DNA from 3 places in the Pseudoalteromonas xiamenensis genome. Region 1 is predicted to be linked to each of the others. Evidence: predicted binding sites of a transcription regulator. Region 1 holds the regulator's gene; each other region holds the start of a gene.
What was found. Region 1 encodes sigma-54, which starts transcription at its own class of promoters, with help from an activator protein. Its sites were predicted from a motif close to GTTGGCACGNNNNTNGNNT; they were not measured.

Region 1 (4,088 bases):
TTTGTTACCAATGCATAGCCGAGCGCGGTTAGGCATTGGTTATTTACCGCAAGAATCGTCTATCTTTCGAAAACTAACCGTCTTTCAAAATTTGATGGCGATCCTTGAGACTCGTAAAGATCTCAACAAAGCAGGCCGAGAGCAAACCCTTAATGAACTACTTGATGAGTTTAATATTCAACACATTAGAGATAGTTTGGGTATGGCTTTATCCGGTGGTGAGCGTCGTCGAGTTGAAATTGCTCGCGCTTTGGCCGCTTCGCCAAAATTTATCCTTTTAGATGAGCCTTTTGCTGGCGTTGATCCCATTTCAGTGTTAGATATAAAGAAAATAATCGAACACCTAAAAAATCGTGGTATCGGCGTACTCATCACGGACCACAACGTAAGAGAAACATTAGATGTCTGTGAAAAGGCCTACATTGTTTCTCATGGTGAATTAATCGCGGCAGGTACTCCTGAATCCGTTTTGGCAAATCAAACCGTCCGCGATGTCTACCTAGGCGAACAATTCAGGCTATAGTTTACGTAGTACAGTCGCCTAATTGAATTGAACACTAGAGAAAGGATTGTTACAGATACATGAGGCAATCATTACAGCTCCGCATGGGGCAGCAACTGACAATGACGCCACAATTGCAGCAAGCAATACGCTTGTTGCAGTTGAGCACGCTAGATCTTCAGCAAGAAATTCAAGAAGCGCTGGACAGCAATCCCCTATTAGAAGTCGATGATCAGGAAAATTCCCCTGAAAATAACCAACAAGATGACGACTTCGATTATGCCTCATCTCAAGAATCCAGTTCATCAGAACCCTCCAATGACTTCGAAGAACAAGTCACTGACTATGAAATGGAATCCGGTGACGCACTAAATAAAGATACGGTCAGTGACGAACTGGCAATGGACGTCACTTGGGATGAATACATGAGTGCGGCTCCTGCAGCCTCTTCAGGACCAATGCCAGACGATGACATGGTCTATCAAGGCGAAACGACCGAAACGCTTCATGAATATCTAATGTGGCAACTTGAACTCACCCCATTTTCACCGACTGATCGTGCCATTGCTGTTGCCATTGTCGAGGCGGTAGATGAGTCTGGTACGCTCACCGTTTCAACACAAGACATCGTTGACAGTCTGAATGAAGGTAGCGATGAAGAAGAACCCATTGAGCTTGATGAAGTAGAAGCTGTATTAAAGCGAGTTCAACTCTTTGATCCTATTGGTATCGCAGCGAGAAGCTTACAAGAATGCCTCTGCATCCAACTAAACCAATATGATTCATCAACGCCTTGGTTAGCTGAGACAAAACAAATACTTAATGAACACATTGAGCTTTTAGCAAGTCGTGACTATCGCACTTTAATGAAAAAGACTAAGCTTAAAGAAAGTGATTTAAAAGAAGTCATGACGCTAATTCATAGCCTCAATCCTAAACCTGCAGCCTCAGTGATCCATGAAGAACCAGAGTACGTGGTACCAGATGTATCAGTGAAAAAGGTCAAAGGCCGTTGGGTTGTTGAATTAAATCCTGATTGCATGCCAAAGATCCGTGTTAACGATCAATACGCCGCAATGAGTCGTTCCGTTCGCTCTTCAAGTGATAGCCAGTTTATTCGCTCTCACCTACAAGAAGCCAAATGGTTTATTAAAAGTTTAGAAAGTCGCAATGAGACGCTAATGAAAGTGGCTAACTGTATCGTAAAACAGCAGCAAGCCTTTTTTGAACATGGCCCTGAAGCCATGCGTCCAATGGTGTTAAATGATGTCGCTGAAATGGTCGAAATGCACGAATCCACCATTTCACGTGTTACGACACAAAAATACATGCATACACCTCGCGGCATTTTTGAACTGAAATACTTCTTCTCAAGTCATGTTAGTACCGAAAACGGAGGTGAGTGCTCATCCACTGCGATACGAGCGCTCATTAAAAAGCTAATTGCCGCAGAAAATGCAGCTAAACCATTGAGTGATAGCAAAATTGCGGATATTTTAGCGGAACAAGGAATTCAAGTGGCGAGACGTACGATTGCAAAATATCGTGAGTCTTTGGCTATACCACCGTCAAATCAGCGTAAAAGCCTGATCTAAGACGTAAAACTCAAGAAGGAAAAATGCTTATGCAACTAAATCTAACTGGTCGTCACGTAGAAATTACCGATTCTTTAAGAGACTATGTAAACAGTAAGTTTGCGAAGCTGGAGCGACATTTTGATCACATCAATAATGTTCACGTTATATTAGATGTTGAAAAACTCACGCATAAAGCAGAAGCAACTCTACATGTAAATGGTGGGGAACTCTTTGCATCAACGGAACACCAGGACATGTACGCGGCCATCGATTTACTCTTGGATAAGTTGGACCGTCAAGTAATAAAACATAAAGAAAAGATGACTCGACACTAACAATGAAACTTAGCGAACTCATTTCAAAGGACTGCACGAAAGCTGCAGTCCTTTTTACTAGTAAAAAGCGCGTTCTAGAATATCTTAGTGAATTAGCACAACAGCAGCTTCCAGAAGTAGATCAACATGAAATCCTTGATGCACTTCTTGCGCGAGAAAAACTGGGAAGCACAGGAATTGGCAAAGGTGTTGCACTTCCGCATGGGCGTTTAACCGGTATAGAAAAACCGCTCGTCATGCTCCTTACGAACCAAGAAGCGATCGATTACGATGCAATAGACAATCGTCCCGTCGACGTATTTGTCGGACTGATCGTACCAGAAGGGGAACATCAATCACATCTAAAGACCTTAGCCACTATCGCTGATAAACTTAGGGACAAAGAATACTGTCGTCGTTTACGACATGCACAAACAGATGAAGAATTGTTTGAGGTACTGGATAGCTAAGTAGAGGTGGTAAAATGGAACTTATAATTATCAGTGGTCGCTCTGGATCCGGAAAATCAGTTGCATTAAGAGTCTTAGAAGACTTAGGGTTTTATTGCGTAGATAATATTCCTGTTAATTTATTGCCTTCTCTTGTGCGTATTTCTGCCGATAACTATGACAAAGTGGCAGTAAGCATTGACGTCCGTAACCTACCAAAAGAACAACAAGAATTTAATGAAATCTTCGAATACTTACCGCAGTTCGCTAAACCCACCTTATTTTATTTAGACAGTGATGATCATACGTTAATTCGCCGATTTTCTGAAACTCGTCGGCTTCACCCTCTTTCAATTAACAGTCTTCCACTGGATATGGCTATTGCGCAAGAGAAAGTATTATTAGATGTTATCATCAACCGAGCGGATGTTCTCATCGATACCACGGACATGAGCGTACATCAACTTGCGGAGACGATTAGAGAGAAAATATTAGGTAAGAAAGATAAAACGCTCATCATTACCTTTATGTCATTTGGCTTCAAACATGGTATTCCAAAAGAAGCGGATTACGTTTTTGATGCTCGTTTCTTGCCAAATCCGCATTGGGAGCCTGAATTAAAACCGTTAACCGGCCTCGACCAACCTGTAAAGGATTATCTCGCCAATCACAGTATTGTGCAAAAATTCACCTGGCAAATTCAGACGTTTGTACAAACTTGGCTGCCACATTTAGAGCGCAATAACCGCAGTTATCTCACCATTGCGATTGGATGCACGGGTGGCCAACATCGCTCCGTGTATCTTGCCCAAACGATTGGTGAAAGTTTTCAGACAATGCACAGTAACGTAAAAATTCGCCACAGAGAGCAACCCAATCATGCGAGTTGAGAACACGTTTTTAATTAAAAATAAACTAGGTTTACATGCGCGCGCCGCAACGGTTTTAGCGCAACTAGCCATGCAGTTCGATGCACAAATTACGCTGTATCAGGACGATAAAATCGCAGAAGGCGATAGTGTTCTCGCGTTGATGTTACTCGAAAGTAGTCAAGGCAAAGAAATTAAAGTCGTTTGTGAAGGACCCGATGCGGAACCTGCTTTGGATGCAATAGGGGAACTTATCGACGATCGTTTCCATGAATCTGAATAAGTTGCTGATTTTCTCCTTAAATCCGGCTTGGTAAGCGTGAGTTAATTCGTTACACTTATACTAGAGCTCCTTTTTGTGCTTAGCACATTCATTT
Region 2 (4,088 bases), 1.8 Mb from region 1:
GGTGAACTCTTAGAAGCGGCAGGCACACAATGGCGTGCTTATGACGTCGGCCGACGTATCACTAAACTCGATAAAGCTGAATTTACACAAATAGAACTTGGCGCACGCCCCTATCCTTTCCCGTTAATGGGCCATGCCCACATAGCCATTCAATTCTGGGATAAAAATGCCACGCAAGACCCATATGTCTGGTTTTTAAAATTCCCGATTGACGAACAAAGTAAGCTGGTTTTGGCTACACGTGATCATTTCGCGAATTTAGTGTTAGAGGCACTTGGCACAGAGCTTACCAGCGAAGATGCGGATGGTAAATTGGATAACAATCCGTATGTATTTACACCGAATGCCAACAAACTAGCCGCATTCAACGCCTTGATGAAAGTAGAAATAAAACGTCCTGCCTCACAGTATTATGAAGCAGTGGAAAACTATTTCCATGCACCACTCATTCATGATTGGCAAACACTCGCGGTACAGGGCTTAGCGGATTTTGCGATGCGTTTAGAGCACGGACAAAACCAAGCACTTTTGCAGTCTCACTGGCAGGTACTTCCTGGAGAAGTTCAAAATACGCTGGCAGCGATGTTAGAACACGTTGCGATTTCAGTTTCCGTCACAGAGTTAATGTCGAAAAGCATTGACGATGCACTTGAAAACCAGAATAAAGCAATGTTGATCAATAGTCTAAGAGCGATTAGTGGTTCTTCGTCGAAAGGTATTTTAGAAAAATGCGTAGACAACACACTGGATAGCGTTTTTGCAACTGATAGAGAAATTTTGCTCATTTTAGTGGGAAGATTATGGCAAACATTTATCTTGCCTGAGCGACTATATGCATTGTTAGATAACGCAGCGCAAGTAGGTGAAGGTGACTTTTTCGCAGGTGTATTTGCAGATTTGGTTGCAATTCCAGCGCTTCGCCCCCAAGTATTAAGCATTCTTAGAGCACCAAGTCGCAGCGAAACGCTTTCGCGCGCAATAGGAAAGTTATTTAACGCATGATAACACTATGGATGATAATGGCAGTGGCGGCAGTGATTGCCTCATTCTGGATGAGTCGCGTCGTTGCTGACGCCGCAAAAGTACACGCAGAGCGTCAGGCCGAGTCATTGAACGTCCAACTACTGAGTGTTGCGATGAAACGATTTCGTTTAGGTATCAACCGAACGGGCAAACCCGGAATTAAAGCCGAGTTTGTTTTTGAGTTTTGTTCTGATGGTGATTCCGTCTACCAGGGTTTGCTGTACTTAGAAAACGAACGACTCGTTAAAGTCGATATTCCTCCACATCGCATCCGATAAAAAAGGAAGCAATTGCTTCCTTTTTCAATTTAGCTCTTTAAGGTACTTTTCTTCGGCCAAAAATAAATGAAATTACGGTTAGAACAACAAAAATAAAGAAAAGTATTTTTGCCATACCTGCAGCTGCGCCTGCTATACCACCAAACCCGAATGCCGCTGCGATTAATGCTAGAATTAAGAATGTTACTGCCCAGCTTAACATAACGCTTCCCTCCTATTGTGTGATAACGTCAAGTGCACGCATTTCGTCATGACATAGCTTCATGCGCTCTTTAATTTGATATAGTGCTGCTTCACAAGGTGCAGGCACTGTTGTAGCGAGCGCTTTATTCACCTTTTCTAGTACTTTGTCTTCAAGTTCCTCTAGCTGACTTAAGTAAAGGTGGATGTTGTCTTTTTTAAACATGCCAATAAGGTGAGTGTAAGACTCACGAATTTCTACCGCAAGCGCATTGCCCTCTTCAATACTGCCTTCGTCCGCGACGACAAAAGGTTGTAGCAATGCTATAGCTCTTACTTTTTCCGTGATCATTCTCGAAAATACATCGTTATATCGATTGTCTGTCGTTTCGCTTGCTGCTTTTTTGTAAAAATCAATTCCACTGTTTAAAACTCGAATAAGTGATTTCACTGCTTCAAAGTTATAATTTGAAAGTGTCATTATAATGCTCCTTTTATTTAATCAAGTCATATCACTCCTTTCAATTTACAGGCCAAATTATAACCTTTTGTATTTTATATACTTTTAAAAATCATGATTTAATACTTCGGTAAATATTTCAATGGCAACCATTACACCTCGGTAATTTTTTCATTAACTAAAAATGAATATCCACAGTGAAATTTTTACCGGAATATTTTTCTTACCATTCTCATCAAATCACATTCAACAATTACAATAAAATCAACTTTTATTTATTTTTCAACAACTTATATTTTGGCACACTGTCTGCAATAGTTAACTCGAACAAACTTCAAAGGAGAGTAAGTTATGAACAAGCTAATTATTGCAGGTGTAATTTCGACAACTTTAATGACCGCTCCAGTTTTTGCAGCACAAAATAGCTGGGAAAAGGAAGCAAATGATGCATGGATTGATGGCAAAGCTGAAGCAACCTTGTTATTTAACGGCGAGTTGAACAACTTTGATATTAATACGGACGTGAAAAACGGTGTGGTAACTCTGACCGGAAAAGTAGAAAACAGCGTTGAGAAAAAACTCGCTGAAGAACTCATCGTAGGCATTGATGGCGTTAAAGACGTCAAAAACGACCTTACGATTGTAAAAAGTAACAACACGGAAACGAAAGCATTGGAAAAAAATGACAAAGGTGCCGATTTCACCGACGCGAAGATCGCAACGGTCATTAAAACACGTTTTCTTTTTGATGGTGATGTCGACGGAACCGATATTGATGTCGACGTAGTTAACCGTAAAGTTACTCTGACCGGTACGGTCGCAAGCGAAGCGGAAAAAGATCTTGCAATTACGATTGCTAAGAACGCATCTGACGTGACCAGCGTGAACGATGAATTGGAAATCGTAAGCGAATAATTCGGACGTATCACCTAAAAGTGGGCAATGTTGCCCACTTCTCTCTCGTAAACGCTAAGGACAAACTATGAAAAAATCATTGACGAAACTACTACTCATCTCAGTCGCCACTTTCTCTCTCCGCTACCGCGGCCATAAATAAAAAGCCCGTTGAACAATTTGATGTCTACGCAGGTATTGGCTACGGTCAATATTCTCTCCAATGGGAAGATAGAGAACGAGACATGGAGTTTGACGACGATTCAAGTATGCTCAAAGCGTACGTTGGGACTTACCTCACGCCGTATTGGAGTGTCGAGCTTGGCTATGAAAACTTCGATGAAGCAAGCGATATAGACAACTATGCGGAGTTTGATGGATTTACGCTCGGTACTCGTTTTATCGCGCCAATTACAGATTACGTAAGCCTATATGCAAAAGGTGGCTGGTTCGAGTGGGATGGTGAATTCTATGCAGATGTCCCTGCACTTGGGCGAATCTCCTCAAATAGTAGCGGTGGAGACTGGTTCTATGGCGCGGGCATCGGTTTCGATCTTTCCTCAAATTTAGGCGTGCGGTTAGAGTACTTGCGTTACGAACTTGAAGAGAATATTGAACCTGACCTCGATGTTGCCTCAATTTCTTTAGAGTACACGTTCTAAGTTGCTCAGTATTTCCCCTTTAGACCCTTTAAGTGCGCCTATGCGCACTTTTTTTGTAGATGACATCGAGCGCCGTAGCGTTCTTCCTAGATTGAAACAAGACTCATCACGCTCAAATCCTTAACTTCCCCCTCTTTAAACAATACAACGGAATTTCATAACGAAGTCTATCCAAAACTACCTTGTTATTTTTAGTCGGTAATTTTTACACGATACCTGAAAAACATACTGGCTCACCGTTCCATAAAAACCTATCCTATTGTTTTAAATGAAAAAATAAATGGCAACCATCTTGCAGTTATCAAAGAGAAGAATCATTCGTTATAAGGAAAGAAACATGGCAACTTCAACTCAACCAACTAAAGGTAATGGTGCAAATGGCGAGCACCCTGTCTCAGATAACCTAGCGAAAACATTGCACAATTCAGTTGATGCACTACACGAAACAACGGCCAACGCAGAAACAACCATTCGTGATAAGAGTGAGCATTCAAAACAAGCTTTTGATGCTCAAGTCACTGATCTGAAGAAGAAATGGAACAAATCAGAATTGAAACGTTATGCGAGCGAAAACCCCATTGCGACCGCAGG
Region 3 (4,088 bases), on a different replicon from region 1:
GAGTTTATCGGAGCGTTGCGGGAGACTATAAATTGGGGCTTATGATTCAATGTCTTTGAACTCTTCCATCGACAGTTTACCATCACGGTCCACATCAAGACGGTCAAAGATTTGTGTTAGTGTATCTGACACTTTCGCTTCACTTTGCGTGATATAGCCATCTTGATCTAAATCGTAATCTGAAAAGCTAACCGCGAATGCTTGTGCACTAACTAACGTTGATAAAATCACTGCTGTTTTTGCTAGAGTATTCATCACTTTCTCCTTATTTACCAAAGTTGGCAAATTCACTTTCAGTTAGTTGACCATCTTGGTCTCGGTCTAGAGTTTTAAATTCCTCTGCTGTCATTGGGATTTGACCAGCTTCAGATGCTGAAATTACGCCATTGCCGTCCGTATCTACTGATTGAAAGTCCACAGATGAGGCGGTTGCTGCGGCACTTGCCATCAGCGCGGCTGCCAATACGGCCAAATTTGAAATTTTCATGGTGCTCTCCTTACTTGCCGAAGTTGGCAAATTCACTTTCGCTTAGCTGACCATCTTGGTCTGTGTCTAGATTTTTAAATTCTTCCGCCAGCATTGGTAGTTGGCTTGCTTCTGATGTTGAGATCAGACCATTGCCATCCTTGTCCAATGAATTAAAGTTTGCTTCCGATGCGGTTGCTGCGGCGCTTGCCATCAGCGCGGCTGCCAGTACGGCCAAATTTGAAATCTTCATGGTGCTCTCCTTACTTGCCGAAGTTGGCAAATTCACTTTCGCTTAGCTGACCATCTTGGTCTGTGTCTAGATTTTTAAATTCTTCCGCCAGCATTGGTAGTTGGCTTGCTTCTGATGTTGAGATCAGACCATTGCCATCCTTGTCCAATGAATTAAAGTTTGCTTCCGATGCGGTTGCTGCGGCGCTTGCCATCAGCGCGGCTGCCAGTACGGCCAAATTTGAAATTTTCATGGTGCTCTCCTTACTTGCCGAAATTGGCAAATTCACTTTCGCTTAGCTGACCATCTTGGTCTGTGTCTAGATTTTTAAATTCTTCCGCCAGCATTGGAAGTTGGCTTGCTTCTGAGGTTGAGATCAGACCATTGCCATCCTTGTCCAATGAACTAAAGTTTGCTTCCGATGCGGTTGCTGCGGCACTTGCCATCAACGCGGCTGCCAATACAGCCAAATTTGAAATTTTCATGGTGCTCTCCTTACTTGCCGAAGTTGGCAAATTCACTTTCGCTTAGCTGACCATCTTGGTCTGTGTCTAGATTTTTAAATTCTTCCGCCAGCATTGGTAGTTGGCTTGCTTCTGATGTTGAGATCAGACCATTGCCATCCTTGTCCAATGAATTAAAGTTTGCTTCCGATGCGGTTGCTGCGGCACTTGCCATCAGCGCGGCTGCCAATACGGCCAAATTTGAAATTTTCATGGTGCTCTCCTTACTTGCCGAAGTTGGCAAATTCACTTTCACTTAGCTGACCATCTTGGTCTGTATCTAGATTTTTAAATTCTTCCGCCAGCATTGGAAGTTGGCTTGCTTCTGATGTTGAGATCAGACCATTGCCATCCTTGTCCAATGAATTAAAGTTAGCTTCCGATGCGGTTGCTGCGGCACTTGCCATCAACGCGGCTGCCAGTACGGCCATCTTTGAAATCTTCATGGTGCTCTCCTTACTTGCCGAAGTTGGCAAATTCACTTTCCGTTAATTGACCATCTTGGTCTGCGTCTAGATTTTTGAATTCCGCAGCAAGTGTTGGTAAATGACTCGCTTCAGCCATCGAAATCATGCCGTCGCCGTCTTTATCCACTGACTGAAAGTCTGCTTCTGACGCTGTAGCTACTGCGCTTACCATTAATGCGGTTGCCAACACGGCTAAATTTGAAATGTTCATTTTCATCTCCTTATTTACCAAAGTTCGCAAATTCGCTTTCAGATAGTTGACCATCTTGGTCCACATCTAAAATTTTAAATTGTGCTGCCAAAGTAGGGTTTTCTCCGGCTTCTGATGCTGACAACATGCCATTTGCATCTTTATCTAGTGATTGAAAGTCTACTTCCGAAGCTAATGCTACTGCGCTTACTAATAGTGCCGACGTTAAAGCGGCGATATTTGAAATTTTCATCTTTTTCTCCATTAAAAAGAACATCCATGTTCAACGTAGTCGTTCCAGACAAGAAGCCTTAGCCTTTGAAATTAGCGAATTCGCTTTCGCTTAAATCGCCACTGTTGTCCGCATCAAGATCTTTAAACTGCGCCATCAAAGCCGGATTTACCTTTGATTCACCTAAGCTGATTGCACCGTTGCCATCTGCGTCGTATTGAGAAAAAGTTGATTCTGCAAGTGCTACGTTGCTCGCACCAAGAATTGTCATACCAGATACTAGTAAAATTGATTTAACACGATTGTTCATAGTCACTTTCCTTTTAGATTGTCAGCCAACACCGTGTGATGATTTCAACTCATCGAGTGTGGCTTCGTTCGATTCACAGTAACTAAGTCAATTTCGGTGCCAAATTTTTAAAATTCATATATATCAATAGCTTAAACTTTTAAGGTGTTTTTTATTCAGATTTGATTAAGTCTCAGTGTTGCCAAATAGCAACAAGTTTAAGTACGTCAAAATACTTTTTCCTTATTTTTCAATAGGATGAATTGTCGCCATTTTGCAACACATAGGTGAACTGGATGGAAATCATGAACAAATTTCGGTTAATCGGTAATCTGACCTCGCCTCAGGCAGAACAAAAAAAAGCCCTTTTTTCGCGCTCTTTTGTACATCAGGCTGTTTTTGCCATTCTAACCACGACCATACCGCTGCTTGTTCTTACTTTATGGTTCTCGTTTTCATTGCAACAATCATCGTCCGAAATTAATAAATTTTATAAATTAAATCAGCAGGTTGATAAAGAATTAACGCTGCTTTCGGACACTTTAAAAACACTTCAAGAAGCACATCAGAATAATCAGCTGTTACAAGACAAAAAACTTGAGGATGCGATCAATTTCAGGTGGACCGACGTAAAAAATATTGCCAATGGATTAAAAAATTTTAGTGACGAATCTGCGTTTGTCGCCGATTTGCAACAGTTCATAACGAAATTGAATTTTGTCCAACCCAAAGATGCTTCGTTCAATGAATTGTGGACGAATTATCACAGTCTCTCTGAGTCCTTAAAACAGTGGATTGAAAATCAGTTAGATAGTGCAAATGAACAATTCCAACTACGACAGTCCATTTTTTTCGTTGGACTTGCCTTATTAGTACCGTTACTTATCGCGACCAGTTTGTTTTTAATTATTCGCATACGAAACAAAATTTACGCTCTCGAAAACGCAACGAATCAGCTTGGACTAGGAAAATGGGACCTACCTATTTCTCTTACAGGCAGTGCAGAGTTGCAGCAATTAGGCGAAAAATTAGATTGGTTGCGTATCGCATTAAAGAATCAACACGAAGAGAAAGACACCTTTCTACGACATGTTAGTCATGAATTAAAAACTCCGCTGGCTTCGATTGTTGAAGGAACGTCCCTGCTTCAAGAGCAAGTGCTAGGTCCAATTTCAATCCAACAATTACGCGTGCTAGAAATCATGGTAAGAAGCTCGCAGCAATTACAGTCGTTAATCGAAGATCTGTTACGCTACAGCGGCGCAACGAAACTTGGACAAACCAGCCAAACAACCGATTGGAACAGCTTACGAACTGAATTGAGTGCCTATTTCCATGATAGACAGCAATCTTATTCAATCGATATCAACTGGCAAACACTTGAAAGCGGTATCCAACTCCCCTATTTGCCCTGCAAACTCGCACTAATCCAAATGATTAGTAACGCTATTCGCTACGCAAACCAAACCGTCTGGGTGAAAGTAAAGATGGAACATCAAACTTGTATTATCGACGTTATTGATGACGGCGTCGGTTTCACACCGGTAAGCGCAACACGCGCTCTAGAGCCATTTTACTGTGGACCAAAGAATCTCGAAAAACAGGTTGATAATAGCGAATTCCATCATGGTCTCGGACTGACGATTGCCAATGAATGCTCTAAAACGCTTGCCGGAACCCTAAAAATTTACCCGAAATCAGGTGGGCAC

Region 2: the regulator sigma-54 is predicted to act here: its motif matches at 2,001-2,019, upstream of NI389_RS16610 (PA2169 family four-helix-bundle protein).
Region 3: the regulator sigma-54 is predicted to act here: its motif matches at 2,486-2,504, upstream of NI389_RS18120 (EF-hand domain-containing protein).

The regions. Positions count from the first base shown of each region.
Region 1 covers NZ_CP099917.1:1,704,979-1,709,066, forward strand. The annotation lists gene lptB (LPS export ABC transporter ATP-binding protein) at 1-523, shown strand, start outside; gene NI389_RS07880 (RNA polymerase factor sigma-54) at 583-2,097, shown strand; gene hpf (ribosome hibernation promoting factor) at 2,127-2,414, shown strand; gene ptsN (PTS IIA-like nitrogen regulatory protein PtsN) at 2,417-2,863, shown strand; gene rapZ (RNase adapter RapZ) at 2,878-3,732, shown strand; gene NI389_RS07900 (HPr family phosphocarrier protein) at 3,722-3,994, shown strand.
Region 2 covers NZ_CP099917.1:3,550,561-3,554,648, reverse strand. The annotation lists gene NI389_RS16625 (DUF3549 family protein) at 1-1,002, shown strand, start outside; gene NI389_RS16620 (DUF3301 domain-containing protein) at 999-1,301, shown strand; gene NI389_RS16615 (DUF1328 domain-containing protein) at 1,339-1,503, opposite strand; gene NI389_RS16610 (PA2169 family four-helix-bundle protein) at 1,516-1,962, opposite strand; gene NI389_RS16605 (BON domain-containing protein) at 2,293-2,856, shown strand; partial or broken gene NI389_RS16600 (porin family protein) at 2,985-3,497, shown strand; gene NI389_RS16595 (DUF883 domain-containing protein) at 3,835-4,088, shown strand, end outside.
Region 3 covers NZ_CP099918.1:220,631-224,718, forward strand. The annotation lists gene NI389_RS18075 (EF-hand domain-containing protein) at 40-255, opposite strand; gene NI389_RS18080 (hypothetical protein) at 266-487, opposite strand; gene NI389_RS18085 (hypothetical protein) at 498-719, opposite strand; gene NI389_RS18090 (hypothetical protein) at 730-951, opposite strand; gene NI389_RS18095 (hypothetical protein) at 962-1,183, opposite strand; gene NI389_RS18100 (hypothetical protein) at 1,194-1,415, opposite strand; gene NI389_RS18105 (hypothetical protein) at 1,426-1,647, opposite strand; gene NI389_RS18110 (hypothetical protein) at 1,658-1,879, opposite strand; gene NI389_RS18115 (crotonobetainyl-CoA--carnitine CoA-transferase) at 1,890-2,111, opposite strand; gene NI389_RS18120 (EF-hand domain-containing protein) at 2,170-2,400, opposite strand; gene NI389_RS18125 (sensor histidine kinase) at 2,685-4,088, shown strand, end outside.